Regions from separate parts of the Bradyrhizobium sp. 930_D9_N1_4 genome, predicted to be linked through region 4. Evidence: predicted binding sites of a transcription regulator. Region 4 holds the regulator's gene; each other region holds the start of a gene.
The links. Region 4 encodes PhoB, which activates phosphate uptake and scavenging genes when phosphate is short. Its sites were predicted from a motif close to TGTCATNNANCTGTCAT; they were not measured.
Positions count from the first base shown of each region.

Region 1: a site for PhoB is predicted at 5,831-5,847, ahead of AB7532_RS30635 (YdcH family protein). Genes of this name have one in related genera too.
Region 2: a site for PhoB is predicted at 2,581-2,597, ahead of AB7532_RS24580 (UDP-2,3-diacylglucosamine diphosphatase). Genes of this name have one in related genera too.
Region 3: a site for PhoB is predicted at 2,253-2,269, ahead of phnF (phosphonate metabolism transcriptional regulator PhnF). Genes of this name have one in related genera too.

Region 1 covers NZ_CP197236.1:6,435,605-6,443,262, reverse strand. The annotation lists gene AB7532_RS30685 (hypothetical protein) at 1-91, shown strand, start outside; gene AB7532_RS30680 (tetratricopeptide repeat protein) at 119-772, opposite strand; gene rpsU (30S ribosomal protein S21) at 997-1,302, opposite strand; gene aqpZ (aquaporin Z) at 1,563-2,285, shown strand; gene AB7532_RS30665 (5-(carboxyamino)imidazole ribonucleotide synthase) at 2,322-3,428, opposite strand; gene purE (5-(carboxyamino)imidazole ribonucleotide mutase) at 3,425-3,913, opposite strand; gene AB7532_RS30655 (GGDEF domain-containing protein) at 4,055-4,792, shown strand; gene AB7532_RS30650 (hypothetical protein) at 4,789-5,040, opposite strand; gene AB7532_RS30645 (hypothetical protein) at 5,065-5,271, opposite strand; gene AB7532_RS30640 (YdcH family protein) at 5,397-5,603, opposite strand; gene AB7532_RS30635 (YdcH family protein) at 5,934-6,116, shown strand; gene AB7532_RS30630 (NAD(P)/FAD-dependent oxidoreductase) at 6,228-7,331, opposite strand; gene AB7532_RS30625 (sensor domain-containing protein) at 7,537-7,658, shown strand, end outside.
Region 2 covers NZ_CP197236.1:5,150,189-5,157,846, forward strand. The annotation lists gene AB7532_RS24570 (threonine/serine dehydratase) at 1-624, opposite strand, end outside; gene AB7532_RS24575 (glycosyltransferase family 4 protein) at 687-1,730, opposite strand; gene AB7532_RS24580 (UDP-2,3-diacylglucosamine diphosphatase) at 1,744-2,556, opposite strand; gene thiD (bifunctional hydroxymethylpyrimidine kinase/phosphomethylpyrimidine kinase) at 2,774-3,574, opposite strand; gene AB7532_RS24590 (PAS domain S-box protein) at 3,858-5,837, shown strand; gene AB7532_RS24595 (Lrp/AsnC ligand binding domain-containing protein) at 5,934-6,179, shown strand; gene AB7532_RS24600 (PqqD family protein) at 6,273-6,722, shown strand; gene AB7532_RS24605 (hypothetical protein) at 6,719-7,658, shown strand, end outside.
Region 3 covers NZ_CP197236.1:6,844,807-6,852,464, forward strand. The annotation lists gene AB7532_RS32565 (alpha-D-ribose 1-methylphosphonate 5-phosphate C-P-lyase PhnJ) at 1-3, opposite strand, end outside; gene AB7532_RS32570 (carbon-phosphorus lyase complex subunit PhnI) at 1-1,103, opposite strand, end outside; gene phnH (phosphonate C-P lyase system protein PhnH) at 1,107-1,715, opposite strand; gene phnG (phosphonate C-P lyase system protein PhnG) at 1,720-2,184, opposite strand; gene phnF (phosphonate metabolism transcriptional regulator PhnF) at 2,303-3,031, shown strand; gene phnE (phosphonate ABC transporter, permease protein PhnE) at 3,157-3,972, opposite strand; gene phnE (phosphonate ABC transporter, permease protein PhnE) at 3,999-4,883, opposite strand; gene phnD (phosphonate ABC transporter substrate-binding protein) at 4,973-5,908, opposite strand; gene phnC (phosphonate ABC transporter ATP-binding protein) at 5,974-6,783, opposite strand; gene AB7532_RS32610 (chloramphenicol acetyltransferase) at 6,957-7,616, shown strand; gene AB7532_RS32615 (alpha-D-ribose 1-methylphosphonate 5-triphosphate diphosphatase) at 7,613-7,658, shown strand, end outside.
Region 4 covers NZ_CP197236.1:698,329-705,986, forward strand. The annotation lists gene AB7532_RS03240 (ATP-binding protein) at 1-1,126, shown strand, start outside; gene pstS (phosphate ABC transporter substrate-binding protein PstS) at 1,271-2,284, shown strand; gene pstC (phosphate ABC transporter permease subunit PstC) at 2,433-3,422, shown strand; gene pstA (phosphate ABC transporter permease PstA) at 3,427-4,278, shown strand; gene pstB (phosphate ABC transporter ATP-binding protein PstB) at 4,275-5,096, shown strand; gene phoU (phosphate signaling complex protein PhoU) at 5,108-5,824, shown strand; gene phoB (phosphate regulon transcriptional regulator PhoB) at 5,848-6,561, shown strand; gene AB7532_RS03275 (GcrA family cell cycle regulator) at 6,635-7,147, opposite strand; gene AB7532_RS03280 (aspartate aminotransferase family protein) at 7,603-7,658, shown strand, end outside.

The sequences.
Region 1 (7,658 bases), 5.7 Mb from region 4:
GCCGAAGAAGACCAATGTGGCCGACGAGATGCTGTCCGGCATGAAGTCGATGTTCCACTCGGTCCTGCCGAAGAGCTCCACCCCCGATTAGACAGGCGGCCTGGCCGGCATGTCAGCGTCAGCCGCCGACGCGGGCGAGGCCGCTGCGGGCGGCGTCGTCACGTGGACGCAGCGCGACCGCCTTGTTGTAGGAGGCCGCCGCCTTGGCCTTCTCGCCCAGCCGCTCATAGGCCTGTCCCCGTGCGGTCCAGACTTGGGCATTGTGCGGATCGGCTTCGGAAGCCTCGTCGAGATCGGCGGCCGCTTCCTTGATCTTGCCGATGGCGAGATAGCTGGTGGCGCGGCCGAGCAGCGGCTCGACCTTTTGCGGATTGAGTCCGTTGGCGGCGCTGAAATCGGCGATGGCGAAGTTGTGCTCGTTGTTGCCCTGGTAGATCAGGGCGCGGCCGTAGAGCGCCTGCGCATTATAGGGATCGAGCGCGACGGCACGGTTGAACTCGTCCAGTGCGCCCGCCGTTTCCCCCGACTTCGCCAGGGTCTGGCCCTTTGCGGTGTGCGCCTGGGCCTCGCTGACACTCGTGGGACTGACGGCGCTGTCGGATGGAGCGGCAGCTGCCTTGGGGGCTTCCTGCGGCTTGTCCTTCTCCGGCATCAGCGAGCCCAGATCGAAGGAGCAGCCGCACAGCGCGATACCCATCAAACCGAGTGCGAACGGCTGCCGCCAGATCCGGCGGAGCCGCGCCAAGCCGCGCTCGGGGAAAGGGGAGGCCATCTACGGTTCGCTCGCGCTAGAGCATGATCCGGAAAAGTGTGCAGCGCTTTTCCGAAAAGATCATGTTCAAACAACAAACCAAAGCGCGACGACGTTTCAACCCAATCTCATCGCGCTTTAGTGCCGCATCTGTAGTGCCCCGTCCCAGAAAAGGCACTGCTACAAAACAATAACGCGGGCCCGGGGCCCGCGTCATCGAAAACTAAAGACTTGGAAAACTCAGATCAACGCGGTCCGCGCGGACCTGCACCGGCACCTGCGCCAGGACCACCACGGCCGCGATCACCGCCCGGACCCGCGCCGAACACCGGCTTCGGCTTCATGGGCAGCAGGCCTTCGCGCTGCAGCTTCTTGCGGGCCAGCTTGCGCGCACGGCGCACGGCTTCGGCCTTTTCGCGGGCCTTCTTCTCGGAGGGCTTCTCGTAGTGACCGCGGAGCTTCATCTCGCGGAAAATGCCTTCGCGCTGCATCTTCTTCTTCAGCGCCTTGAGGGCTTGGTCGACATTGTTATCGCGAACGAGAACCTGCACGCGGCATCCTCTTCAGTGGATCGGATTTGAATTCTGGTAAGTCAAAGGGACGGCAAAAAGCGCAAGCCCTTAACCTTGAGGGCGCGGATGTATCAGACAAAACCGTGGATGTCCACACGCCAGACGGGATTTCGGGCCAAGTTCAGCCATTAAATAAGGCACAAATACCTTTGTACGGCCCCGATTTGGGTGGTTTGGCGCCAAGGTCGGGGCCGTTCCCGGAGTTTTTCCGGACATTCAGGAATCAGGGGAGACGACACATGGATATGAAGAAATACGCGGCCGAGGCCATCGGCACATTCTGGCTCACATTCGCAGGTTGCGGCAGCGCGGTGATCGCGGCCGGCTTTCCGCAGGTCGGGATCGGGCTGGTCGGCGTGTCCCTGGCGTTCGGCCTGAGCGTCGTCACCATGGCCTATGCGATCGGCCACATCTCGGGCTGCCACCTCAACCCGGCCGTCACCGTCGGGCTTGCCGCCGGCGGGCGCTTCCCGGCAGGGCAGATCCTGCCTTACGTGATCGCGCAGGTCTGCGGCGCGATCGTCGCCGCCGAGCTGCTCTATGTGATCGCAAGCGGTGCGCCCGGATTCGACGTCACCAAGGGCTTCGCCTCCAACGGCTATGATGCGCATTCGCCCGGCCAGTACAGCATGATTGTCTGCTTCGTCACCGAGGTGGTGATGACCATGATGTTCCTGTTCGTCATCATGGGCTCGACCCATGGCCGCGCGCCGGCCGGCTTCGCCCCGCTCGCGATCGGGCTTGCACTGGTGATGATCCACCTCGTCAGCATCCCCGTCACCAATACGTCGGTGAACCCGGCGCGCAGCACGGGTCCTGCGCTGTTCGTCGGCGGCTGGGCGCTGTCGCAGCTCTGGCTGTTCTGGGTCGCACCGCTGATCGGCGGCGCGCTGGGCGGGGTGGTTTATCGCTGGCTCAGCGAGGAGCCTTCAGGCGTCGTCGCGGGCGCGAAGACCGCCTAATCGCCAGCCGGGATCGCAGCGTTTGCTGCGGTCCCGCTACTTGACCTTGGTCGGCCTGACCTCGGTGACGTGACCCATCTTGCGGCCGGGGCGCGGTCCGCCCTTGCCGTAGATATGCACCGTCGCGCCCGGGACGGTCAGCCAGTTCGCGTAATCATTGATCTCGTCGCCGATCAGATTGGTCATGGTGACGATTTCGCCGTGGCGCACGGGCTTGCCGAGCGGCCAGCCGGCGATGGCGCGGACGTGCTGCTCGAACTGCGAGACCGAGGCGCCGTCCAGCGTCCAGTGCCCGGAATTATGCACGCGCGGGGCGATCTCGTTGACCAGCACCTTCGGTCCGGTGCCGTTGGCCAGCACGAACATCTCGACGGCAAGCACGCCGACATAATCGAGTGCGCTTGCGATCTTGCCGGCGATGCTGCGCGCTTCCTCGGCGAGTGCGTCAGGAATCTGAGCGGGCGCCCGCGAGATTTTCAGAATGTGGTCGCGGTGCTCGTTCTCGGTGACGTCGAAGCACTCGACCTGGCCTGTAGCCGAGCGTGCGGCGATCACGGAGATCTCGCGCTCGTAGGGGATGAAGGCTTCGAGGATTGCCGATTTGGTGGCGAGGCTGGTCCAGACCTTGGCGATATCGTCGCCCTCGCGGATGATGGCCTGGCCCTTGCCGTCGTAGCCGAAGCGGCGGGTCTTCAGCACGGCCGGAAAGCCGATCCTGGCGATGGCCTCACGCAGCGAAGCCACGGAGGTGACGTCGGCATAGGCTGCGGTGCCGATGCCGAGCCTTGTGACAAAATCCTTTTCCGCGAGCCGGTCCTGGGTGGTCTCGAGGATCTTGCGGTTGGGCAGCACCGGGCGGCGCGCATCGAGTACCATCGCGGCCGCGGACGGCACGTTCTCGAATTCATAGGTGATGACGTCGACGTCGTTGGCGAACAGCTCGAGCGCTTCGACATCGGCATATTCGGCGCAGGTCGCGTTCAGCACGACGTCGAAGGCCGGCGAGTCCGGATCGGGCGAGAACACCTGGCAGCGCAGGCCGAGCCGCGCCGCAGCCATGGCCAGCATCCGCCCGAGTTGTCCGCCGCCGAGGATTCCAATGGTGTCGCCGGGCTTCAGCGTCACCTGCTTTGCGTCAGTCACGCCTTGTCCTCCGGGCGTTCGGCAACCGCCTCGGTCTGCGCCTTGCGCCAGGCGGCGAGGCGATCGGCCAGCGCCGGATCGGCCAGGGCCAATACGGCGGCCGCCAGCAGCGCGGCATTGATCGCGCCGGCCTTGCCGATGGCGAGGGTGCCGACCGGGATGCCTGCGGGCATCTGCACGATCGAATAGAGCGAATCGATGCCCTTGAGCGTCCTGGATTCGACGGGAACGCCGAACACCGGTAGTTCCGTCAGCGCCGCCGCCATGCCGGGTAGATGGGCCGCACCGCCGGCACCGGCGATGATGACCTTGAAACCTGCGGCCTTGGCGCCCTTGGCGAAGGCAAACAGCCGGTCGGGGGTGCGGTGGGCCGAAACGATGCGGGTGTCGGCGGTGACGCCAAGCGCTGCAAGCGTGTCGGCGGCGTGCCGCATCGTCTCCCAGTCAGACTGGCTTCCCATGATGATGGCGATCGGCGCGGTCATGACGTCAATTGTGCTCGGAAAACAGAAAGATAGGCCAGATTAACGGTTCCGGCCGGTGGCTCGCAAGGCGGTGGCAAGGAGAAGGGAATGCACTATCCTGTCTTGGTGAATCCCCGCAAGCCTTCATTGAGCAGGATGCCCATGAAGAAACCAAAAAGGGCGAGCGCTGCGAAGGCCAAAAAGGGCCGGAAAGCCAGCGCCAGCCGCGCCAAAGCCGCCTCCAAGCGCCCGGCCAAGAAACTTGGCAAGAAACCTGGCAAGAAACCGGGCAAGCCGGCCGCACGTGAAGCGTCGGCCGTCGATCACACCAGGGCGACCATCCGCGGCCTGCGGAGCAAGCTCAAGGCGGCGGAGCGCCGCGTCGCGGAACTCGAGGCCGCCGCCGACACCGATTTCCTGCTCGACATCCCCAACCGGCGTGGTTTCGAGCGCGAGCTCCAGCGGGCCATCGCCTACATGAAGCGCTACCGCGCCAGCGGCGCGCTGATCGTACTCGATGTCGATCGCCTGAAGCCGATCAACGATTCCTTCGGCCATGCCGCCGGCGACGAGGTGCTCAAGGCAATTGCCGGTGCGCTGACGCGGCAGATCCGGGCTTCCGACGTGGTCGGCCGGCTTGGTGGCGACGAGTTCGCGCTGCTGCTCTGGAATCTCAGCGAGACCGATGCCAAGGCGAAGGCCGGGATCTTCGAACAGGCGGTCGACGGCCTGTCGTTCACCTTTCGCGGCCAGCGCGTGACCGCGGGCGCGTCGGCCGGCGTCGCATTGCTGGGGGCGCAGTCCGATGCAGGCCGCGCGCTGGAGGAGGCTGACGCCGCCATGTATGTGCGCAAGGCGCACCGGCGGCACGAGCCGCGCATCAGGCTGGTCAGTACCTAAAGTGCGCTGAGGTCTTCCGGCACGTTTCCGAATTTTCGCAGCAGCTTCGCGTCGCCAAACTCGCCAGTCAGGGGATTGCCGCTGCGGCTGAACGCGACAGCGCCGGTATGGCCGACGCCGTGCGCCAGGATTTCTGCACGACGCAGAGCTGCGGTCGACGTCTGACATTCCTCGGCCGCACCTGCGACCGGCGATCCGTCCTCATCGATCAGGAACGGCAATGCAACGTAATAGGTGACATCGGACATGGGTCGGCTCCGATCGTTGGCAGCTCAGGCGGCGTTGCTCTTGCTGCGCGAGGTTTCCGGAATGCAGCCGGCTGAAATCGCGGCCTGCAATTCTTCCAGTTCGGCTTCCAGATATTCGTTGGCCATGATCAGCGCCTTGATGGTGCTGCGCAGATTGCCGTCGCACATCGCGATCGCCTGATCGCAGGCCTGTTCATAATGGCTGTTGTCGAGAAGGGCGGTTGCCGGCATCTGCGTTGTCCTTGGCTGCTTGGGCGTTTCCTGGGGGCTTTTGGGTGCCTAAATGTTCCTATTTTGTTCTTTTGGAGTCAAGCGGATTCACATGCCGCGAACGTCGCGCACACCGCCTTGCTCGATCAGGCGATGATGTCGGGCGTGATCTGGTCTTCGATGAATGCGATCCGGTCGCGCAACAACAGCTTGCGCTTCTTCAGCCGCTGCAACCGCAACAGGTCGGGGGCAGGCGATTGATGCAGTGCATCGATCGCCGCATCGAGATCTCGGTGTTCCTGCTGCAACCGGGTGAGCTCGGATTCCAGCTCACGCTCGTCTTCATTGGTCATGTCTGCGGTGGCCGAAAAACCGATAGGCGTGAGATCTGGGCTGTGGATGCCCTGTGGAAATTATCGTCCTTGCGCGACCTGATCGCAAGCGATCTCGGGCCGCCGCTCACCGATCTCTCGCGAGATATTTCGGCGATTCGCAGCAGTGTCGCGCAAGTGTATTGATATCACGGATTTTTCCGGCGTGGTTCCCTTACTCACGCTTCGTTACATATGAATTTTCAAAAATGACACTGCGACGACGGATACCCATCGACAGAACGAATCGGTGATGTAGACTTCCTTGTCCGGATCGAATCCCAAGGCTCTACCCTACCGAGGAGGTTTCGAATGACAATTCAGGCACATCTCGTTGAATTGGAACGGAAGCACAAGGTTCTCGAAAACGAACTGCACGAAGCTCTCGTGCACCTTTCAACAGACGACCTGCAAATTGTTGAGTTGAAGCGACGGAAGTTGTTGGTCAAGGACCAGATCGAGCGTTTGAAGCACACCGGCGACACGCTCCACTAGTAACCCCCGTAACAGCGTAGAGTTGATTGGACCCTTTCAGGCAGGGGTGAGAGCGATTGCGCTCATCCCTGCTGCAAGGTGCGCAGCCGCACGATCATCATCGCGTGGGACCTAGAGTCCTGCGAGACCGGCGACGTGATCCGCGATCGCGAGCGATGACGTCAGTCCCGGCGATTCGATGCCGAACAAATTGATCAGGCCTTCGACGCCGTGATCGCGCGGGCCTTGCATCAGGAAGTCCTGCGTGGCCACCGCCGGCGGCACGATCTTCGGCCGAATGCCGGAATAGCTCGGCATCAACGCGCCGTCGGGCAGCGTCGGCCAGTACTTGCGGATCGCCGGATAGAAACGCTCGGCGCGCGACGGATCGACCTCGTAATCGATCGTCTCGATCCATTCGACGTCGGGGCCGAAGCGTGCCTGTCCGACCATGTCCAGGGTGAGATGCACCCCTAACCCGCCAGGCTCGGGCACCGGATAGATCAGACGCGAGAACGGCGCCCTGGCGTTGCAGCTGAAATAGTTTCCCTTGGCGAGATAGGCCGGCGGAATCCGGTCGATCGGCATGCCCTCGATGTGGCGCGCCACATGCGTTGCCGCGAGCCCGGCGGCGTTGACGAGCAGGTCGCATTGCAACGTCATCGGGGCTTCGCCGCCGGCCTCGATCTCGATCACGCCGCCGGAAACCTTGGCACGGATCAGCGGGGTGTGAAACGCAAACGCCGCGCCGGCTTCCTCCGCCTCGCCACGCAGCGAGAGCATGTAGGCGTGGCTGTCGATGATGCCGGTCGACGGCGACAGCAGCGCGGCGTCGCAGGCCAGCGCCGGCTCCAGCGCGCGTGCGGCCTCGCCTGAGAGCAGCTGCATGTCGAGCACGCCATTGGCCTCGGCATGCGCCTTGATCGATTGCAGCTTCTCGGTCTCTTTCGGATTGGTCGCGACGATCAGCTTGCCGCAATTCTTATGGGGGATGCCGCGCTCGCCGCAGTAGCGGTACAGCGCATGCTTGCCGTCGACGCACATGCGCGCCATCCAGCTCCCGGCGCGGTAGTAGATCCCGGCATGGATCACCTCGCTGTTGCGCGAGGAGGTGATGGTGCCGATGGCCTCGGCCTCCTCGAGCACGATCACCTCGCGCCCGGCCTGGGCGAGCTTTCGAGCCACCGCGAGCCCGACCACGCCGGCTCCGATGACGACACAATCGACCCTATCCATGGTTGTGCAGAATTCTCGCTGAAGGGGCCGATGGCGCCGGTTTGCCTGGGAAACGGGCTGCGCGGCCGTTTTCCGTTAAGGAAGCATTTATCATGTCAGGGCAATTGCCGTATTTGACGTCGTATTTTTCTGTTGCGCGTACAGGCGTTTACCCGATCCAAACCCGTGAAGCCAGACAATCCGACGTTGAAATCGCGGGTGGCTGATGGCTGAGAAGAACTGGCACGTGGGCAGCACGCTTCCGATTGCGGTGCAGGCCGTCGTGTGCCTGGGCAGCGCGGTCGCGCCTGCGCGCGCCTATGCCCTCTCGGACAGCTTCGCCCCGCC
Region 2 (7,658 bases), 4.5 Mb from region 4:
GATCTGGGCCAACGGATACCGCGCCTTCACGGCCGTCGCGACGCCCGCGATCAGGCCCCCGCCGGAGGCCGGCGCCACCACGATGTCGGGCGAAAGGCCGAGGGTTGCCATGTCTTCCGCGATCTCGCGGCCGGCGGTGCCCTGCCCCGCAATCACGAAGGGATCGTCATAGGGCCTGACCAGCGTCGCGCCACGCTTCTCGGCGATGCCGCGCGAGATCGCGTCGCGGTCGTCGTTGTAGCGGTCGTACAGCACGACCTCGGCCCCGTAGGATTTGGTGCGCTCGCGCTTGGACAGCGGCGCGTCCGCAGGCATCACGATGGTCGCCTGCATGTCGAGGATCTTAGCCGCCGCCGCCACGCCCTGGGCGTGGTTGCCGGAGGAGAACGCGACGACGCCGCCGGCGCGCTTGGCCTGCGGGATCGAGAACACTTTGTTGAACGCGCCACGGAACTTGAAGGAGCCGGTGCGCTGGAGCATCTCCGGCTTCAGGAACACTTTGGCACCGACGCGCTCGTTGAGCACGGGAAAGGACAACAGCGGGGTGCGGACGGCGAAGGGCGCGAGCACGCGCGCGGCGGCATCGATATCGGCTGGGCCGATCGGGAGGAGCTGTTCGGTCATGACAGACCTTATCGCGGCCGATGAGGCGCGGGCAAGACACCTCCGCGCGAGGATTTCCCCTCTCAGGCGACGAAGCGTGGCTGTTCCACACCATTCCGGCCCGGCAGCACCGCGCCAACCGCCAGAATGCTGTCCACGAACGCTTTCGCCGAGGCCTCCCAGGTGTAACTGGAGGCGAATTCGACGCAGTCCTGACGGGAGATGCCGAGCGCGGTGAAGCAGGCGTTGCGGAGATCGTGATCCAGCGCCCCGACCGGGGCATCTCCGATGACGTCGCGGGGTCCCTTCACCGGGAACGCCGCCACCGGCAGGCCGCTCGCGAGCGCTTCGAGCAGGACCAGGCCAAAGGTGTCGGTTTTGCTGGGAAACACGAAGACGTCGGCGGCAGCGTAGATATCTGCAAGTTCCTCGCCGTGCTTCTCGCCCAGGAAGATCGCATCGGGATAGGCTTCTTCCAGCGCGACACGCGCGGGGCCGTCGCCGACGATCACCTTGGTGCCGGGCAGATCGAGCTCGAGGAACGCTTCGAGATTCTTCTCCACGGCGACGCGGCCGACCGACAGGAACACCGGCCCCGGCAGACAGAGATCGATGGCGCGCGGATGGAACAGGCGGGTGTCGACGCCTCGCGGCCACAGCGCGACATTGGCAAAACCGCGCTCGCCGAGTTCGCGGGCCAGCGCCGGCGTTGCCGCCATCACGGCACGGCTGGGTGCATGAAACCGACGCAGCGCCCGCCAGATCAGGGATTCCGGCACCGGCACCCTTGCGCGGACATATTCGGGAAAGCGGGTGTGGAAGCTGGTCGTGAACGGCAGCTTGCGCTGGCGGCAATAGCGGCGGACCATCAGGCCGATCGGCCCTTCCGTCGCAATATGGATGCTGTCCGGCTGCGCCTCCGCGATCAGCTTGGCGATGCGCGCCGGGCGCGGCATCGCGAGCCGCAGGTCGCGATAGCTCGGCATTGCAAACGTGCGGAACGATTGCGGGGTCAAGAACGTGAACTCGACGCCGAGCGCTTGCGCTGCGTCAGCGAGCTTGGTCAGCGTCCGAACCACACCGTTGACTTGCGGGTGCCAGGCGTCGGTCGCGACCAGGATGCGCATCAGGCTGCCTTTGTCATGCAGCTCTGGCTGCAACCTGCGGGACCTGCGCCGGCTTTTGCGCGTGATCCGCCCAGGTGATGATCTCGAAATGGCCGTCGTCGTGCTCGACCAGCGCCGTGCAGCTCTCGACCCAGTCGCCGCAATTCATGTAGCGGATGCCGCCCTCGTCACGGATCACGGCGTAGTGGATGTGGCCACAGATCACGCCGTCGGCGTCGTGACGCCGCGCTTCGGCGGCAAGCGCCTGCTCGAACGCACCGATATAATTGACGGCGTTCTTGACCTTCTGCTTGGCCCATTGCGACAGCGACCAATACGGCACCTTGAACATGCGCCGGAAGAAGTTGACGAAGCGATTCATCTGGATCGCGAAGTCGTAGGCCTTGTCGCCGAGATGGGCGAGCCAGCGCGCGTTCTGCACCACGAGGTCGAAGATGTCGCCGTGGATGACGAGGTAGCGCTTGCCGTCCGCGCCGGTGTGCACGGTGTTCTCGACCACGTCGATGCCGCCGAAATGCGTGCCGTAATAGTTGCGCAGGAACTCGTCGTGATTGCCGGGGATGTAGATGACCTTGGCGCCCTTGCGCGCCTTGCGCAGCAGCTTCTGGACCAGGTCGTTATGCGATTGCGGCCAGTGCCAGTTCGATTTCAACGCCCAGCCGTCGACGATGTCGCCGACGAGATAGATCGTATCGGCATCGTGATAGCGCAGGAAATCGAGCAGAAGATCGGCTTGAGAACCGCGAGCCCCGAGATGAACGTCGGAGATGAACAACGTGCGAAAGCGCCGTTCCGGGCTCTCGTCACTCACATCGTAACTTCCCATGCGCCAGCCTGTAACAAATGTCCCGTGACAGGGGGATGACAGATTGAACCCTTGAGGCACCCTCAGATACGAATCAGACCTTGCCTCGCCCTCCCCGCGAATATCAGTCGCATGCGACAATCAGGCGACATGGCGCCGCAGAGGCCTTGCGGAAGATGCGAAACAGCATGGCTTGATGGGTTAACGGCGGGATCAGTCGCGCCGTGCGAAGCCCGCGTCAGTAAAACTTGTGGAAATGATGGACCGGCCCGTGGCCGTGACCGACGCTGAAGCGGTCGGCGGCCGCGATCGCCGCGCTGATCCAGGCCTTGGCGCTGCGCACGGCCTGATCGAGATCCTCGCCTTTGGCGAGGCCCGCCGCGACTGCCGACGACAGCGAGCAGCCGGTGCCATGGGTGTTCCTAGTGGCGACGCGCGGTGCGGCGAGCGCGATCGTTCCTTCGCCGCTGACGAGATAATCGATGCTCTCGGCGCCCTGGCCATGTCCGCCCTTGATCAGCACCGCCCGGCAGCCGAGCGCGAGCAGCCGGCGTCCCTGAGCTTCGATCGCGGCCTCGCTTGCCGCGACCGGCTCGTCGAGCAGCGCCGCGGCCTCCGGCAGATTGGGCGTGATCACCGAGGCCAGCGGCATCAGTTTTTTGCGCAGCGCCTCCACGGCCTCGGATGCCAGCAGCCGGTCGCCGGAGGTTGCGACCATCACGGGATCGAGCACGATATGGCGCGGCCTCCAGCGCGACAGCGCGGCTGCGATCGCATCGATGCTTGCGGCCTGCGCCACCATGCCGATCTTCACCGCACCGACCTCGAGGTCGGAGAACACCGCATCGATCTGCGCGGTGACGAATTCGGCCGGCACCGCGTGAATGCCGGTGACGCCGCGCGTGTTCTGCGCCGTCAGCGCCGTGATGGCGGATGCGCCGTAGACGCCGAGCGCGGCAAAGGTCTTGAGGTCGGCCTGGATGCCGGCGCCGCCGCTCGAATCCGAGCCGGCGATGGTGAGCGCCACGGGCGTCGTCATGGGGCGGCTTTCCGGGTTGTCGAGGCGGAACCTCGCGAGATCATCGCCTGTCCTTAGCGCGCCCCCGGAATGCCAGCAAGCTGCGAATCAGGCGGATGCAGGGCCGCGCGGCATTGTCGTCCCGCAGACGTGCACATCCACCGAAATATGACCTCGGCATCGCCCGGCCTTGGCGTATTCATTCGAATGAGTGAAACGTTGATGGATTCGTCAGCGACACGTTGATGCAAGCCGGCTTCTTGGTGCAGGCCGGCTTCGTCCTTCATCCTCTCGGGATCATGCCATGTGGGCCTACTTCGAACGCCTTCTCGACTCCTCGATGTTCTCACCGCACGGCATCTGCCTGCTGTGGGAGCCCGAACTGATCTGGCTCCATGTCCTCTCGGACGCCCTCATCGCGGCAGCGTATTTCTCGATCCCGTTTGCCCTGACGATCCTGGTCACCAGGCGGCGCGACCTCCAGTTCGGCTGGGTCTATTGGGCCTTCGCGGTGTTCATCATGGCCTGCGGCCTGACGCATGTGCTCTCGATCTACACGCTGTGGGTCCCGATCTACGGCATCGAGGGTCTGGTCAAGGCGGCGACCGCGGTGGCATCCGTGTTCACCGCCGGCGCGCTCTGGCCGCTGTTGCCCAAAATCCTGACCATCCCCTCCCCGTTCGAGCTCCAGAAGGTTCAGGCCGCGCTCGAGGAGGAGGAGATCAAGAGCCGGGATGCGGCGCAGCTGCTCCGGCAGGTCGGAGACGCCCAGCGCGCGATGCGTGAGAGCATGACGCGCCTCACCGCAATCGTCGACACCGCGGTCGACGGCGTCATCCTGTTCGACGCGCAAGCCCGCATTCTCCTGTTCAATCCCGCCTGTGAAAGGCTGTTCGGCTATCGCGCCGACGAGGTCATGAATCTCGACATCGGCATGCTGATGTCCGACGAGAAAACGCTCCCATCCAGCGGTCAGGCGCGGCGTTTTGCGACCGGGGAAGCTGTCGGCCTGCGCAAGGACGGGTCACACTTTCCGATGGATCTGTCCGTGGGCCAGGCGTGGCAGGACGGCGAGCTGATCTATGTCGGTATTGTCCACGATCTGACCGCGCGCAAGCTGACGGAGCAGCAGCTCCAGCAGGCGCAGAAGATGGAAACGGTCGGCCAGCTCTCCGGCGGCATCGCCCACGACTTCAACAATCTGTTGACCGTCATCATCGGCAACGCCGAGCATTTGAGCGAACAGCTCAAGGCCCGGCCCGACTTGCGGCAGTTTGCCGACGACATCTGCCAGTCGGGCGAGCGTGGCGCAGAGCTGACACAGCAGCTGCTCGCGTTCAGCCGCCGCCAGTTGCTCCAGCCGCAGACCATCGACTGCCGCGAGCTTCTCGGATCCATGTCCAAGCTGCTCAAGCGCACCTTGCGTGAAAACATCGAGATCAAGACGGCGTTCGGTCCGGGCACGATCCGTGCCTTTGCCGACCGCGCCCAGCTCGAATCTGCCGTGCTGAACCTAGCGCTGAACGCGCAGGATGCCATGCCGTCGGGAGGACATCTGACGCTGAGCACGGAGCCGGCTGCGATCGACGAGGACTATCGCACCCTGCATCCGGAAGTGACCTCCGGCAGCTACGCCCTGATTTCCATCACCGACGACGGCGAAGGCATGACGCCCGAGGTCATCGAGCACGCCTTCGAGCCGTTCTTCACCACCAAGGAGGTCGGCAAGGGCTCGGGCCTCGGCCTCTCTATGGTCTACGGCTTCGCAAAACAATCCGACGGCCATGTCTCGATCTACAGCGAGCAGGGTCTGGGCACGACGGTCCGGATCTACCTGCCGCGCGCCGGCGCCGGACAATCCTCAGGCGACATGCCGGAGAACGAAGACGCCGCGCCGCGCGGCCACGAGACGATCCTGATCGCGGAGGACGATCCGTTCGTGCGCTCCTCGGTCATCCTCAGGGTCGAGGCCCTCGGCTATCGCGTGGTCGCTGCCGTAAACGGCAAGGAAGCCTTGCAGCGGCTGCGCACCGACCCCGGCATCGACATGCTGTTCACCGACATCATCATGCCGGGCGGCATGAGCGGCTGGGAGCTCGCCGAGCAGGCCCGGCGAATCCGCCCGTCCCTGCCGGTGTTGTTCACCTCCGGCTATGCGCTGGAGACCCTGGTCGAGCAGGGCCGCGCGCAGGCGCAGGCGGTGGTCCTGACAAAACCCTATCGCAAGGCCGAGCTGGCGCAGCGGCTCCGGGACGCATTTGCCGCGGCCACTGTGACCTCATAGGGCACCGGACCGGCATCTGGCGGCCGGCGCGCCCGCTTGCTAAAGCGGGGCGATTTTGGCCTATTATCCGCCAGCGATGCCTTCGGAGTGACTGCTATGGTTCCCTTTTTCGTCCAGATCAAATGCAAGCTCGGCCAGTCCTATACGGTCGCCAATGCGCTTGCCGAAGCCGAAATCGCCTCCGAGATCTACTCCACGGCCGGCCATTACGATTTGCTGGTGAAGTTCTACGTCGACAACGACACCGACATCGGCCACTTCATCAACGAGAAGGTGCAGGTGCTGCCCGGCATCCAGGACACGCTCACCATCATCACCTTCAAGGCGTTCGGCGCGAGCTGACCGGCCGCAATTGACATCAGCCGTATGGTGGTTGCGACGCCGGACGCCTGTGCTAGCGTCCGGCCATTGGAATTGGACTGAGTACTGCAAGCCATGGCTCTCACCACGACGGTGCCGCTGCTGATCAGCCAGCAATTCGATAGTGAAGTGGTGCTCGCCAACTATCAGAACGGCGTCTACTACAACCTCGACGGCGGCGCGGCGCAGATCTGGCTCGGGTTGAAGGCCAACCGAACGGTTGAGGAGATCGGCAGTGCGCTGGCCGCCGCAACCGCCGGCGATGTGCCGTCCATCACACAACAGGTGCAGGCCTTCGTCGGCCGCATGCTGGCGGAGGGCCTCATCGCGGACGGCACTCCCGATGCGCGCGCTGAGACCTGGACGCCGGTACTTGCCGGCGCATTCACCGCTCCGGAATTCCAGCGCTTCGACAATCTGCGGGAGCTGCTGCTGATGGATCCCGTGCATGACGCCGGCGACGAAGGCTGGCCGCTGCGCGAGACCCAAGAAAAGACCCAAGAAAAGACTCAAGACACGACATGAGAGCGAGCGGGCTCATCCGGCAGGAGATCGCCGCGGTCTTCGCAAGTTCAATGCCGATCGAAGCGCAGGCCCGCTGCGGCCCGTTCGGCCTGCGCCTCGGATTTGCCGCGCAGGATCTGGCCGGCATGTTCCTGCCGGCCTACATCCGGTCCACGCCCGAGACCATCGATCTCGACCTGCGCTTCATCACCGCTGAGCATCACGATCTCTCGGCACTGGTGCCCGAGGCCGCCGAGAAGCCGCGCCTGCTGATCGAGGACGGCATCTATTCGGTGTGGCAGCCGGCGGTCATTCCGGTGCTGTTCGCGATCGACCTCACCGCAAGGCGCGGCATCGCCTGGCTGCCGAAGGGCGAGGCGCCGCCCTGGATCCGCAGCCGTCCCGCAATCTCGCTGATCCACGCCATGATGCACGATACACCCTGGTGCGCGGTTCATGGCGCGGCGGTCGGAAGCGAAGCCGGCTTCACGCTGCTTGCCGGCGAAGGCCACAGCGGCAAGACTACGGCGGCGCTCGCCTGTGCCAAGGCCGGCTGGCGCTATGCCGGCGACGACTTCGTCGCCGTGAACAGCGAGACCGGCCGGATCGAGCCGCTGTTCTGCTCGGCGCGGCTACGCCCTGCCCTCGTCGAGACCTTCCAGAGCTTCATCGGCGAGACCACGCCGGTGTCGGATTTCAACGGCGAGCCGCGCCACGAGCTGAGCCTCGCCGGGCTCGGTGACCGCATCGGCGGCGGCAAGCTGCGCGCGACGTTCGTTCCCCGCCGGCGCGGCGCTGTAACGCCCGAATTCACCCCGGCGCGGCAGTCGGACGCGTTTCGCGCGCTGCTGCCGACGACGGCCTACGAGCTGCCGGGATGGCCGAACGAGATCGCCGACAAGGTCGCGAAGATCGCAGGCCTCGCGCCGGTGTTCTTCGCCGACACCGGCACCGTGC
Region 3 (7,658 bases), 6.1 Mb from region 4:
CATTCCGCGGCCTCCTTCATGGCATCGGGCGCATTGGCCTCGGCAAATTCCTTGCGCAGCTTGCGGAGCAGACCGAGCTCGGACTGGAAGTCGACATAATGCGGCAGCTTCAGATGCTCGACGAAGCCGGTCGCCTGGACATTGTCCGAATGCGACATCACGAACTCTTCATCTTGCGCGGGGGCCACGGCGTCTTCTCCGAGCTCGCGAGCCCGCAGCGCGCGATCGACCAGCGCCATCGACATGGTCTTGCGCTCGCTCTGGCCGAAGGCGAGGCCATAGCCGCGGGTAAAGCACGGCGCTTCGGTCGCCGAGCCCTTGAACTGGTTGACCATCTGGCACTCGGTCAGCTCGATGGCGCCGAGCGGCACGGCGAAGCCGACGTCCTCCGCGGAGAATTCGACTTCGACCTCGCCGAAGCGGATCTCGCCGACGAAGGGATGATTGCGGCCATAGCCGCGCTGGGTGGAATAGCCCATCGCAAGCAGGAAGCCCTCGTCGCCGCGCGCGAGATTTTGCAGGCGCAGGTCACGGTCCGCCGGAAAATTCAGCGGCTCGCGGGTGAGATCGCCGACGCCGGCGCCGTCTTCGGCCTGCGGCGAGGACTCGATCAGCCCGTCACGACCGAGAATGTCGGTCACACGCGGCGTCGGCGCCGTCGAAGCCTCGGCCGTTGCCGGCACTTCCGGCACGAAGCCTTCGGCCAGCGAGGGATCGAGCAAGCGATGCGTATAGTCGAAGGTCGGCCCGAGGATCTGGCCGCCGGGAATGTCCTTGAAGGTCGCGGACACCCGCCGCTGCACCCGCATCGCACCGGTGTTGACCGGCTCGCTCGCGCCGAAACGCGGCAGGGTGGCGCGGAAGGCGCGGACCAGGAAGATCGCCTCGATCAGATCGCCGCGGGCCTGCTTGATCGCCAGCGCCGCGAGCTCGCGATCATAGAGCGAGCCTTCGCTCATGACGCGGTCGACGGCAAGCCCGAGCTGCTCCGTGATCTGGTCGAGCGAGACCTCCGGAACGCTCTGGTCGCCGCGCCTGGCATTGGCGAGCAGGCGATGGGCGTTCTCGATGGCGCGTTCGCCGCCTTTGACTGCGACATACATGCTTCAGCTTTCCTTGCTCACGACACGCGTGGTGCGGGGGATCGCGACCACGGCGTCATCGGCGACCAGCACCACATCGATGCCGCGCGGAAACAGCGGATCGTTCATGCGCAGGCGCTCGAACAGGTCGAACGGCTTGATCGAGGCCTGAAGCGTCGCGACACCGTCGATGCCGGGGCCGCGCAGCTCGAAGCTGCGGCCGCTGTCGAGGCTCTCGACCTGAAGGATCACCGTGGTCGATCGGTCCGGATATTCGTTGGTGCCGAGCGCGAAGCGTTCGAGCGCCGGAAGCAGGGCGCCGTCGCTGATCAGCGCGAAGCTCGCGATCGAGGAGTCCGGCACGACCGGCGCACCGGTGTGGAACTTCAGCCATTTCACGACCTCGGAGCTGTCCGACATGCGCGCATCGAGCCATAGCGGCGTGTCGTGGTCGAACAGCGTCAGCGCGATCGCGGCGGTGCCGCGCATCATGGGGCCGGCCGTTCCCGCCATCGGCACGATGCGCTGGACCGAGCCCGGTCGCGCCATCGCGTCCATGACGGAACGAAAGGTCGATTGCGCCGACAACACCTTATCGACGAAGCCCGGGGGCAGTTCGGCAATCGTGGTCATGACCTCACCCCTCACCGCGCACCATGGTGTAGAAATCAACCTTCGTCGCGGCGGTCTCGGCCGCCGCCTGCTTGCGCTGAACCGTCAGCTGTTCGCGCAACGGCGCGATAACATCGCGCTCCACCGCATCGCCGAAATCCCGCGACTGCACCAGCGCGTCGCACAGCGCGATCAGACGGGCCTTTTCACCGTCACGCCCGAGCGTGTAGCCGAAACCGACCTCGCCGCTCGCGAGCCGCACCGCCGCGCGCGACACCGTCGCTTCGCCGAGATTGAACGGCGCGCCGTCGCCGCCGACCCGACCGCGCAGCATGACGAGACCGTTTTCCGGCGCGCGCAGATCCTGGTGGACGGGAAGCGCGAAGTTGCGGAGGCGGGCGGCGATCTCGCCCGCCTCCGCATGCGCCAGCACCGCCATTGCGGCCTGGCGCTGGGCTTGCTGATTGTTGTGCTGGGTCACCAAATCCACCGAGCCTTCTGCAGAACTTGCCGAATCCAAGTTGTCTATGATACTAGACAACTTGATACGCAAACGCCATGACTGTTTCGTGACAAAGGTGTGATTTCTGGAGTAGGTTGCCGGCGACATGAGCATGCAGGACACCGCCTCCTCGGGCGTCGCGCTGTGGCGCCTCGTTGCCGACGGCATCGAGCGCGGCATTGCCGACGGCCGCTTTGCGGCCGGCGACAAATTGCCGGGCGAGATGGAGATCGCCGAAACCTATCGGGTGAACCGCCACACCGTGCGGCGCGCGCTGGCCGCGCTTGCCGAGCGCGGCATCGTGCGCGCCGAGCGCGGCAGCGGAACCTATGTCGAAGCGCAGAAGCTCGCCTATCCCTTGCGCTCGCGCACGCGCTTCTCCGAGATCGTCGGTGCCGACGGCCGCGAGCCGCATGGGCGGATGATCGAGGCCTCCGATGACGTCGCGACCCGTGAGCTGGCGCGGGAACTCGGCTTGAAAACCGGCGCGCCGCTGGTACGGATCGAGGCGATCCGCCTCGCCGACCGCACGCCGATCTGCGTTTCCACCACCTGGATGTCGGCCGAACTGTTTCCGGGCGCCGGCGAGGTATTCGCCGCGACGCGCTCAATGACGAAGCTGCTCGAACATTACGGCGTCCGCGACTACCGCCGCGGCGCGACAAGGATCACGGCCGGCATCGTGGATGCGACCGACGCGGCACGGCTGGATCTTCCGCTCGGACGGCCGATCCTGGTGGTCGACGCCACCGACCACGATCTCGCAGGCAAGCCGCTGATGACGAAGCATTCGCGATTCGCGGCGGAGCGGGTGGAGTTTTTGGTGGAGTCGTAGGGACTCTCTCCCCGATACCGGAGCCGTAGGGTGGGCAAAGGCGCGACAGCGCCGTGCCCACGATCTTTCTCGATCATTGAAAATGGTGGGCACGCTGCGCTTTGCCCACCCTACGGCACCGGTGCTCAGGCCACAGCCCTTCGCCCGATAATCGCAAACCGCAGCTTGCTCGAAATGAAATCGATCGCGGCGACCGCGACCAGAATCATCAGAATGAGGAACGATACCTTCTGCCATTCCAGCACGCGGATCTGCTCGGCGAGCTGGAGGCCGATGCCGCCGGCTCCGACGATGCCGATGATGGTGGCCGAGCGGGTATTGGATTCGATGAAATAGAGCACCTGGCCGGCAATGACGGGCAGGACCTGCGGCAAGAGGCCGAAGCGGATCTCGTGCAACGGGCTGCCACCGGAAGCGCGGATGCCCTCGACCTGCTTCTGGTCGGCGCCCTCGATCGCCTCCGAGAACAATTTTCCGAAGGCGCCGAAATCGGAGACGGCAATGGCGAGCACGCCGGCGAACGGGCCGAGGCCAACGACGTTGATCCAGACCAGCGCCCAGATCAGCGTATCGACGCCGCGAATCGAATCCAGGAAACGCCGTACGGGGAAGCGCAGAATCTGCGAAGGGATGACGTTGCGCGCGGCCAGCAGGCTGACCGGGAGCGCGAACACCGCGGCCAATGTCGTGCCGAGCAGCGCGATCGAGAGCGTCTCGCCCAGCGCCTTCAGATAGATCGGCAGCGACGAGCCGGGATCCGGCGGAATCATCATCATGCTGATCCAGCCGAGCTGGCTCAGCCCTGCAAAGAACCGCGACGGCGAGAAGTCGAGATCGACGAGGCCGTAGACCAGGATCGCGAACGCCGCGACGATCATCGCCGGCATCGCGAGCCGCGCCGAGGCCGGACGGTCGAACACATCCGGGTAGCGCGCGCGCATCTGCGCGGGATCGACCTCCTGCGGCGTCACGTCCGCGCCTCCTTCCCGAACAGGCGGCCGCGCAGCCAGCCGGTGCTGATGTCGATGATGAAGACCGTGATGATGATGGTAAGCAGGATCGCGCTGACGTCCGAATAATAGAACTTGCGGATGGCGACGACGAGCTCCTGCCCGATGCCGCCGGCACCGACGAAGCCCATCACGGACGCTTCGCGGACGTTGATCTCGAAGCGCAGCAGCGCGTAGCTGGCATAGCCCGCGGTCACCTGCGGCACGATGGCAAAGCGCATGCACGAAAGCCAGCTCGCGCCGGTCGAGCGGATGCCTTCGACCGGCTTCATGTCGGCGTTCTCGACGATTTCCGAGAACAGCTTTCCGAGCGCGCCGGTCGAGTGGATCGCGATCGCGAGCACGCCGGCCATCGGCCCGAGGCCGAAGGCGATCACGAAGATCAGCGCGAAGACGATGCCGGGCACGGTGCGGGCGAATTCGAGCAGGCGCCGCACCACGAAGCGCAGCCAGGGCGAGGGCGAGGTGTTTTCGGCCGCAAAGAAATTCAAGGCAAAGGCCAGGGTCGCGCCGATCAGCGTGCCGACATAGGAGATCAGCAGCGTCTCGCCGAGCATCTTCAGCCATTTGCGCCAGCCCCACAGCCATTCGCCGACATCGGTCCAGACCCGCTGACCGGTGTCGAGCGTGAGGATGCGGTCGAAATAGCTGATGAAATTGCCGAAATGCTTGAAGAGCGTGGGCAAATTCACTTCCGCGCCGACCGCGGCGAGAAGCAGCGCGGCGGCGAACACCGCGGCGCCGAACAGCAGGCGCCATCGCCTGCGCGCGACCGCCTGGCAATATGCGGCGTTGAGCACGGCGAGCTGATGCTCGGGGAGGATCGAAACCGCGACGGTCATCTGGTCAGGGAAAGTGACGGGTCAAAAGGGAAGTCCAAAGAGAAAGAGCCGGGTCCATCGACCCGGCTCAAGTAGCTCGTCCCGAAAGCTCAGGACGCCTTCTTCTTACGCAATGCATCGACGAACTTGATCAGCTCGATCGTGCCATCCCAATCCTTGGTGGCGGCGGAATGAAAGCCCTTCTTCTGGCCATCCTGAAGGCGATCGAAGGCTACCTTGTCCTTGGCCGGCGCATCGAAGAACGCCTTCGTGATCGCCGCCTTGGCGTCGTCCGGCAGGTCGGAGTTATAGGCATAGGGGCCGTTGATGATCGCCGCCGACTTGTGGATGATGCGGAAATCGTCCTTCTTCATCGCCGAGCCGTCGGCATTCTTCAGCATGTTCTTGGTCAGCATCTGCGCCAGCGTGGAATCATCGTCGCTGGTCCACTGATTGGCGGCGACGTCAACCGTGCCCTGCGACAGCGCGAGGATCGCGTTTTCGTGGCTGCCGGTGAAGACGACCTTGCCGAAATAGCTGTCGGCGTCGGCGATGCCCATCTTGTCGAGCTCGAAGCGCGGCACGTTGTTGCCGGAGGTCGAGTTCGGATCGACGAGGCCGAGGTTCTTGCCCTTGAGCTGGTCGATGCTCTTGTAGGCGCTGTTCGCCTTGACGAAGAACACCGAATAGTAGCCGGTCGAGCCGTCGGCATTGATGTCGTTGGCAAAGGCGTCGGTCTTGACGCCGGTCAGGCGGGCGCGGGCGAACGAGGCCGAGCCGTAGCTGGCGATATGGATGTTGCCGGCGCGCTGGCCCTCGATGACCGCCGCATAGTCGTTGGCGATGCGGAGCGTGACCTTCACACCCAATTCCTTGGAGAGATAGCTCATGAACGGCGCCCAGCGCTCGGTGACGCCGGAGGCGTTCTCGGCCGGGACGACCGCGAAGGTCAGCTCGGGATATTTGGCTTTCCAGTCTTCGGCGGACGCGGAAGCGGTGAACGCAAGCGCGGCGGCGCCGGCAAGAATGACTCTGCGAGTGATCATGATACCCTCTTCATCGGTTGGGGTCGGTTGACGCAAAACTGGCAACGAAACAGATGCGGCACGGCTCAGGCGGCCGCGGCTGTTCCAAGCGCCGGAACGCCCTCGGGCGCCGGTGCAGAATGGCCGCCCATGACGTCGGCGGCTTCGAGATCGTAGAGCTCGCGCGCGACATGGTCGGTCAACTCAACCGGCGCGCCGTCGAACACCACGCGCCCCTGCGCCATGCCGATCAGCCGGTCGCAATAGGTGCGCGCGAGATCGAGCGAATGCAGGTTGCACAGCACGGTGATCCCGAAATGCTTGTTGATGCGCAGCAGCGCATCCATGACGATCTTGGTGTTGCGCGGATCGAGCGAGGCGATCGGCTCGTCGGCCAGGATGATGTCGGGCTGCTGCACCAGCGCGCGGGCGATCGCCACGCGCTGCTGCTGGCCGCCGGAAAGCTGGTCGGCACGCTGGGCGGCGAGCGAGGCGATGTCGAACTGCTCGAGCGCCGACATCGCCAGCGCCTTGTCCTGCTCGGGCCAGGTCTGCGTCAGCGAGCGCCAGGCGGGCATCGTCGCGAGGCGTCCCATCAGGACGTTGGTGAGAACGTCGAGCCGGCCGACCAGGTTGAACTGCTGGAAGATCATGGCCGAACGTGCCCGCCACTGCCGCAGCTCCTTGCCGCGCAGCGCGGTGACGTCGAGACCGTCGAACAGGATGCGGCCCTGCGTCGGCGTCGCCAGGCGATTGATCATGCGCAACATGGTCGACTTGCCGGCGCCGGAGCGCCCGATCACACCGACGAAGCCGCCGGGGGAAACTTGAAACGAAGCGTCGTCCACCGCGGCTTTTGCGCCGAAGCGGCACGTCAGACCTTCAACCACCAGCATGCAGGGCTCCAGAGTAGCTGGGACCCACCGCTAGCGCTCGCAGTTGACACTTGTGTGACACGCGCGTTGCGGTGCGGCGATCCAACACACCTCATCCCCTGTCATCGCCGCGTCATGACATTGTCATCGGGCCACTCGAAGAGGTACGCCCGCCCTAATAATACGGACGTAACATGGCCGGAAAGGCGCTCTCGGTTCAACCGACCATCGACACGTCCGCCAAGCTGCATGAGACCAGGCTCGGTGCCTATACCGAAGTCGGCGCGCGCACGATCCTGAACGAAGTCACGATGGGCGATTACTCCTACGTGGTGAACGATGCGCAGATCACCTACACGACCATCGGAAAGTTTTGCTCGATTGCGGCGATGACCCGCATCAACCCGGGCAACCATCCGATGCAACGCGCGACCCAGGCGCACTTCACTTACCGTTCCAGCGCCTACTTCCCCGGCGAGAGCGACGGCGCGGAATTCTTCGACTGGCGGCGCCAGCATCATGTCCATATCGGCCATGATGTCTGGATCGGCCATGGTGCGGTCGTGCTGCCGGGCCGCAACATCGGCACCGGCGCAGTGATCGCAGCCGGCGCCATCGTCACTAAGGACGTGCCGGCCTACACCATCGTCGCCGGCAATCCGGCGCGGATCGTGCGGCGGCGGTTTTCCGAGGAGGTCGCCGACCGGCTGGCTCGGCTTGCCTGGTGGGACTGGGATCACGACAAATTGCGTGAAGCCTTGCCCCATTTCCGCAAGCTCGGGATTGAAGATTTCCTCGCGACATATGAAGCACGGACAAGCTCCACACCCAGCAAGAAAAGCGCGGTCGCGTGACAGACATATTCCTTGAAGGCGGCCGGGCTCTGATCGGCGCCG
Region 4 (7,658 bases):
GATTCCATGGCGTTTGCACGACGCCGCGGCGTCGCGCGACGACGTCCGACGCATCAATCCGGTCGAGAGCGCGGCGGTGGCCGCAGTCGTCGCCGGCATGCCGGATCCGGCGGTGCTGCTCGATCGCGCCGGCCGCGTCATCCATCTCAATGCCGCAGCAGCCCAGCTTGCGCCGGCGTTGCGCAGGAACGAGCTCGCCCAGTTCGCGTTGCGCTCGCCGGAGATCATCACGGCGCTGCGCGAGTCGATTGCGACCACCGAGCCGCGCCGCGCGACCTATCTCGACCACGTCCCGGTCGACCGGTGGATGGAGCTGATCATCACCCCGGTGCCGGTGCCGACCAGCTTCGGCGGCGCCGACAAATGCATGCTGATGACCTTCCACGACCAGACGCCGCTGCGCCGGGTCGAGGAGATGCGTGCCGACTTCGTCGCCAATGCCAGCCACGAGCTGCGCACGCCGCTGGCCGCGCTGTCCGGCTTCATCGACACGCTCCAGGGCCAGGCCAAGGACGACCCCAAGGCGCGTGAGCGCTTCCTCGGCATCATGCACAACCAGGCGACCCGCATGGCGCGTCTGATCGACGACCTGCTCTCCCTGTCGCGGGTCGAACTGTCGGCCCATGTCCGGCCCGACACCCTGGTCGACCTGCTGCCGATCATCTTCCAGGTCGCCGACGGGCTCGAGCCGCTGGCGCGGGAGCGCCAGGTCGAGGTCGAGACCCATCTGCCGGAAGCGCCCGTGATGATCGCGGGCGACCGCGAGGAGCTGCTTCGCCTGTTCGAGAATTTGATCGAGAACGCGCTCAAATACGGCGCCTCTGGCGGGCGTGTCATCGTGTCGCTGACCAATGCCGTGGCCCCTGATGGAACTCAGGAAATCCGGGTCATGGTCCGTGACTTCGGCCCCGGCATTGCGCCCGAGCACCTGCCGCGCCTGACCGAGCGGTTCTACCGGGTGGACGTCGGCGACAGCCGCTCCCAAGGCGGAACGGGACTCGGATTATCGCTGGTGAAACATATTCTTAACCGGCATCGCGGCCGGCTTTTGATCGAAAGTGTCCCTAAGCAGGGTGCCACTTTTGCCGCCTGCTTTCCCCAGGTGAAGACTCCCGCCGCAATCTGATACTCAAGCGATTTCAATCGCTTGACTGCGTCATCCAGCTGTCACGAAACCTTCGTAAAAGCACAGCCGACCGCTCCTAAAGGGGCGGGACGGGGAGCGCGATCGGGCGCTGATGGCGCTTCGCTCCCCTGTATGGAGACCAGCATGAATTTCATCAAAACTATCGTCGCTGCCGGCTTGGTCGCCGCAACGACGACGGCAGCCTTTGCTGCCGACATCACGGGCGCCGGCGCGACCTTCCCGTTCCCGATTTATTCCAAGTGGGCTGACGCCTATAAGAAGGAGACCGGCAACGGTCTGAACTACCAGTCGATCGGTTCCGGCGGCGGCATCAAGCAGATCCAGGCCAAGACCGTGACCTTTGGCGCCAGCGACGCGCCGCTCAAGGCCGAGCAGCTCGAGAAGGATGGCCTCGTGCAGTGGCCGATGGTGATGGGCGCCATCGTTCCGGTCGTCAACATCGAGGGCGTGAAGCCCGGTGAGATGGTGTTCGACGGCGAGACCCTCGCCGGTATCTATCTCGGCAAGATCACCAAGTGGGACGACGCCGCGATCAAGAAGCTCAATCCGAGCCTGAAGCTGCCCTCGGACGCCATCACCGTGGTCCGCCGCTCGGACGGTTCGGGCACCACCTTCAACTTCACCAACTACCTCGCCAAGGCCAGTGCGGAGTGGAAGAGCAAGATCGGTGAAGGCACCGCGGTCGAGTGGCCGGTCGGCGTCGGCGCCAAGGGCAACGAAGGCGTGTCGGGCAACATCAGCCAGACGAAGAACTCGATCGGCTACGTCGAGTACGCCTATGCCAAGCAGAACAAGCTGACCTACACCGGTCTCGTCAACAAGGCCGGCAAGCCGGTGCAGCCGACCGTCGAAGCCTTCCAGGCGGCCGCGTCCAACGCCGACTGGGCCAAGGCTCCCGGCTATTACGTCATCCTGACCGACCAGCCCGGCGAGAAGTCCTGGCCGATCACGGCAGCGACTTTCATCCTCATGCACAAGGATGCCACCGACAAGGCGGCCTCGCAGGAAGCCATCAAGTTCTTCCGCTGGGCCTTCAAGAGCGGCGGCAAGGCGGCTGAAGAGCTCGACTACATCCCGATGCCGGAAGGCGTCGTGACCCTGGTCGAGAAGACCTGGGCTGCCGAGATCAAGAGCTAATCTCTCCTCGACCAACACGGTGCAGCCGGGGCGGCTGCACCGTGAACGACAAGGTTTCGGCCCCGGATCGGCGACGCGCCGTGCCCGGGGCACGAGACCGGCAATTCAAAAACACTTATAGTCAGTACAGGGGATCGGCGTGGCTGAGATGGCTGTCGAGAGCAATGTAATTGATGCCGCTGGACCTTATGATCGCGCCAAGGCGTTAGGCGCATTCAAGCTCGGCGATGTCACTTTCTACTGGATCACGCGGCTCAGCGCGATCTCCGTGCTGCTGATCCTCGGCGGCATCATCCTGTCGCTGATCGTCGGGGCCTTCCCGGCGATGAAGGAATACGGTTTCTCCTTCCTGTGGACGCAGCGCTGGGCGCCGTCAGCAGATCCCCCTGTGCTCGGCGCGCTCGGCCCGATGTACGGCACGCTCGTCACCTCCTTCATCGCGATGCTGATCGCCATTCCGGTCGGTCTCGGCATTGCAATATTCCTCACCGAGCTCTGCCCGCAATGGCTGCGCCGCCCGATCGGCATGGCGGTCGAGCTGCTCGCCGGCATTCCCTCGATCATCTATGGCATGTGGGGCTTCTTCGTGCTCGGCCCGTTCCTGGCCAACACGTTCCAGCCCTTCATGATCAGGATCTTCGACGGCGTCCCCGTGCTGGGCGCGATCTTCGCGGGTCCCCCGTCCTATCTCAGCATGTTCAACGCCGCGCTGATCCTCGCCATCATGGTGCTGCCCTTCATCACCTCGATCTCGGTCGACGTGTTCAAGACGGTGCCGCCGGTGCTGAAGGAAGCCGCCTACGGCGTCGGCTGCACCACCTGGGAAGTCGTCCGCAGCGTGGTCATCCCCTACACCCGCGTCGGCATCATCGGCGGCGTCATGCTGGCGCTGGGCCGCGCGCTCGGCGAGACCATGGCGGTCACCTTCATCATCGGCAACTCGTTCCGTATCTCCTCATCGATCTTCGCGCCGGGCACCACGATCTCGGCGGCGATCGCATCCGAGTTCGCCGAGAGCGATGGCCTGCATCAGTCCGGCCTGATCCTGCTCGGTCTCCTGCTGTTCGTACTCACGTTCTTCGTGCTGGCTGCGGCGCGATTGATGCTGATGCGGCTCGACAAGAAGGCGGGGAAGTAAAGTCATGGCCCTCAATCCGATCTATTCGCGCCGTCGCCGCAAGGACGTCGTCATCCGCGGGCTCTGCTTTGCCGCAGCCGTCTTCGGCGTCACCTGGCTCGCGCTGATCCTGGTCACGCTGCTCTTCAACGGCCTGGCCGGCCTGAACCTCGAGCTCTTCGTCGCGGACACTCCGCCTCCGGGCTCGACCGAAGGCGGCCTGCGCAACGCCATCGTCGGTTCGGTCATCATGACGGTGATCGGCGTCGGCATCGGCGCGCCGCTCGGCCTGTTCGCCGGCACCTATCTTGCCGAATACGGCCGCAACGATCGCCTAACCTCGGTGATCCGTTTCATCAACGACATCCTGCTCTCGGCGCCCTCGATCATCATCGGCCTGTTCATCTATGGCGCGGTGGTGGTGCCGATGCGCGGCTTCTCGGCGATCGCAGGCAGCCTTGCGCTTGCCGTCATCGTGATCCCGGTGGTGCTGCGCACGACCGAGGACATGCTGCTGTTGGTGCCGAATCCCCTGCGCGAGGCGGCTTCCGCGCTCGGCCTGCCGCGCTCGCTGGTGATCAAGCGGATCGCCTATCGTGCGGCCCGGTCGGGTCTCATCACCGGCGTGATGCTGGCGACTGCCCGCGTCGCCGGCGAGACCGCGCCGCTGCTGTTCACGGCGCTGTCGAACCAATTCTTCAGCCTGGGCCTGAACAAGACGATGGCCAACCTGCCGGTGACCATCAACAACTTCGTGCAGAGCCCCTATGCCTACTGGAAGCAGTTGGCCTGGAGCGGCGCCCTGCTGATCACTTTGACCGTGCTTGCCCTGAACATTGGCGCACGCATCCTGAGCGCCGAGAGGACTGCAAAATGAGCGACATGTCTGTTTCCGTCAGTACGGCCTCCGTCCATCCCGGCTCGCAGCCGCTGCCCGAAGCTCCGGCCAAGGTGACGGTTCGCAACCTCAATTTCTATTACGGCGAGCACCACGCGCTGAAGAACATCAACCTGACGCTCGGCGCCAACCGCGTCACGGCGTTCATCGGCCCGTCGGGCTGCGGCAAGTCGACCCTGCTGCGCATCTTCAACCGGATGTACGACCTCTATCCGGGCCAGCGCGCCACCGGTCAGCTCATGCTAGACCAGACCAACGTCCTCGACCCCAGGCTGGACCTCAATCTGCTGCGCGCCCGCGTCGGCATGGTGTTCCAGAAGCCGACGCCGTTCCCGATGACGATCTACGAGAACATCGCGTTCGGCATCCGCCTCTATGAGAAGATCTCGAAATCCGAGATGGATGGCCGCGTCGAGAAGGCGCTGCGTGGCGGCGCGCTCTGGAACGAGGTCAAGGACAAGCTCAATGCCTCCGGCCTGTCGCTCTCCGGCGGCCAGCAGCAGCGCCTCTGCATCGCCCGCACCGTCGCGGTACGGCCCGAGGTGATCCTGTTCGACGAGCCCTGCTCGGCGCTCGACCCGATCTCGACCGCCAAGGTCGAGGAGCTGATCCAGGAGCTGTCCGAGGATTACACGATCGCGATCGTCACCCATAACATGCAGCAGGCGGCGCGCGTCTCCGGCAAGACCGCCTTCATGTATCTCGGCGAGCTGATCGAGTTCGACGACACCAACAAGATCTTCACGTCGCCGAGCGATCGGCGCACGCAGGATTACATCACCGGCCGGTTCGGCTGAGGAGACGGGACATGGGTTCTGAACATACCGCAAAAGCCTTCGACACCGACCTGCAGGAACTCACCCGCCTGGTCGCCGAGATGGGCGGCATCGCCGAGCGCATGATCGTCGATTCCGTCGGCGCATTGATCCGCCGCGACGTCGCGCTCGGTCAGCGCGTCGTCACCATCGACGCCGAGCTGGACGCGCTCCAGAAGAAGATCGAGGAGCGTGCCGTTCTCACCATCGCACGCCGCCAGCCGATGGCGGTCGATCTGCGCGAGATCGTCGGCGCGATGCGCGTCGCCACCGATCTCGAACGCATCGGCGACCTCGCCAAGAACATGGGCAAGCGCGTCGCGGCGCTGGAGACGGACTTCCATCCGCTCAAACTGTTCCGCGGCCTCGAGCACATGACCGACCTCGTGCAGCAGCAGGTCAAGTCGGTGCTGGACGCCTACGCCGCGCACGACCTGCCGGCGGCGATGGCGGTGTGGAAGGGCGACGAGGAAGTCGACGCCATCTGCACATCGCTGTTCCGCGAGCTCCTCACCTACATGATGGAGGATCCGCGCAACATCTCGTTCTGTATCCATCTGATGTTCTGCGCCAAGAACATCGAGCGCATCGGCGACCACGCCACCAACATCGCCGAGACCGTGTTCTACATGATCGAGGGACAGGCGATCACCGACAAGCGTCCGAAGGGCGACATGACGACTTTCGCCACGTCGGTCCCGAATACCTGATTTCCTGAAGGAGCGACGACCCGATGGGCGCACGCATTATGGTGGTTGAAGACGAGGAAGCTCTCACCGAGCTGCTTCGCTACAACCTCGAAGGCGACGGCTATGACGTCGAGACGGTGATGCGCGGCGACGACGCCGACACCCGCCTCAAGGAGCACATCCCCGATCTGATCGTGCTCGACTGGATGCTGCCGGGGCTGTCAGGCATCGAATTGTGCCGGCGGCTTCGTACCCGCCCCGAGACCAAGCAGCTCCCGATCATCATGCTCACCGCACGCGGTGAGGAGAGCGAGCGGGTCCGCGGGCTAGCGACCGGTGCCGACGACTACATCGTCAAGCCGTTCTCGGTGCCGGAGCTGTTGGCGCGTGTGAAGGGCCTGCTCAGGCGCGCTAGCCCCGAGCGGCTCGCCACCGTGCTCGCCTATGGCGACATCGAGCTCGACCGCGACAAGCGCCGCGTGGCGCGCTCGGGCCGGCCGATCGATCTCGGCCCGACCGAATATCGCCTGCTGGAGTTCTTCTTGGAGCATCCGGGCCGGGTGTTCTCGCGCGAGCAGCTGCTCGACAGCGTCTGGGGCCGCGACATCTATATCGACGAGCGCACCGTCGACGTCCATATCGGCCGCCTGCGCAAGTTGCTCAATCTCGGCCGCGAGCAGGATCCGATCCGCACCGTCCGCGGCGCCGGCTACGCGCTCGACGACCGCTTTGCGAAGGCAGAGCAGGCGTCAAGCTAACGGCCAATAAGCCAACAAAAAAGCGCGCCGGATGGCGCGCTTTTCTTTTTCTCGATGTCGCCTGAGGCCGTGCTCAGCGCGGCCCGGGCTTTGCCGGTGCACGGCGACGATCAGCGGCCGGCTGATACGCGACGCGCGAGTGCTGGGCGCAGTAAGGCAGGCCCGAGAGCGCCTTGCCGCCGCAGAAGAAGAAATCCGGGCTCGAGGGATCGCCGACCGGCCAGTGGCAGGTGGCTTCGTTCAGCTCCAGCAGCGACAGCCGCTGGCTCATCGGCACCACGTTGTCGTAAGTAACCGGTTCAGCCTCGACTTCGACCTCGAAGGCCTGCGCCAGCGCGGTGTTGCCGCGTGCGATGGGACGGCTCACCCGCATCATGTGCTGGGCGGGACGCGCCTTGCGCGGCCGGGGCGCAGCGGATGAGGGGCTCTTGGCGCGGCCGGACAGGCCGAGCCTGTGCACCTTGCCGATCACGGCGTTGCGGGTGACATTACCGAGCTCTGCCGCGATCTGGCTGGCCGAAAGTCCGGCCTCCCAGAGCTTTTTCAGCTGCTCGACGCGATCATCCGACCAGGTCAAAACCGTCATTGCACCCTTTCCTTCGCCGGCGCCTGCCATCCTGGGGCCGCACAGCGAATGCCTAAGCTTCGAAAAACCCGTGCCGCCAGAATCCCTTAAGGCTCGCCGGGCGCAACTTGAACGCCCGAACGCTTACGCCGGTACAAGAGGACTCTTGGGATCAGAACTGCCGCACGAGATGTCGTATCTGACAAGCCAAACGCTACAATATGGCGTGACTCACGCGCAAGAGTCCGCCGACTCGCTTCCACATGTTCCGTGGCGAAAATCCCGCAAATCGCCACCGCAAGACTACGGATTCTGCGTTTCGCGAGGCTTTCCGGGCGGCATTGACACCCGTCTTGCCAGGCATAAGATAGCCCCACGTGCCGCCCTTAAAAGGCGGCACGTTTCGTTTTCCGGGCCGGTTGATGGTGCGTTGCGCAATGCACGCTCACACCGTCCGCAACAATCAAGTGACCGTCATGACTAACAGCGCAGCGCCGCATTTGCTCCCCGTTTTCGCCAGGTCCGACCTCGG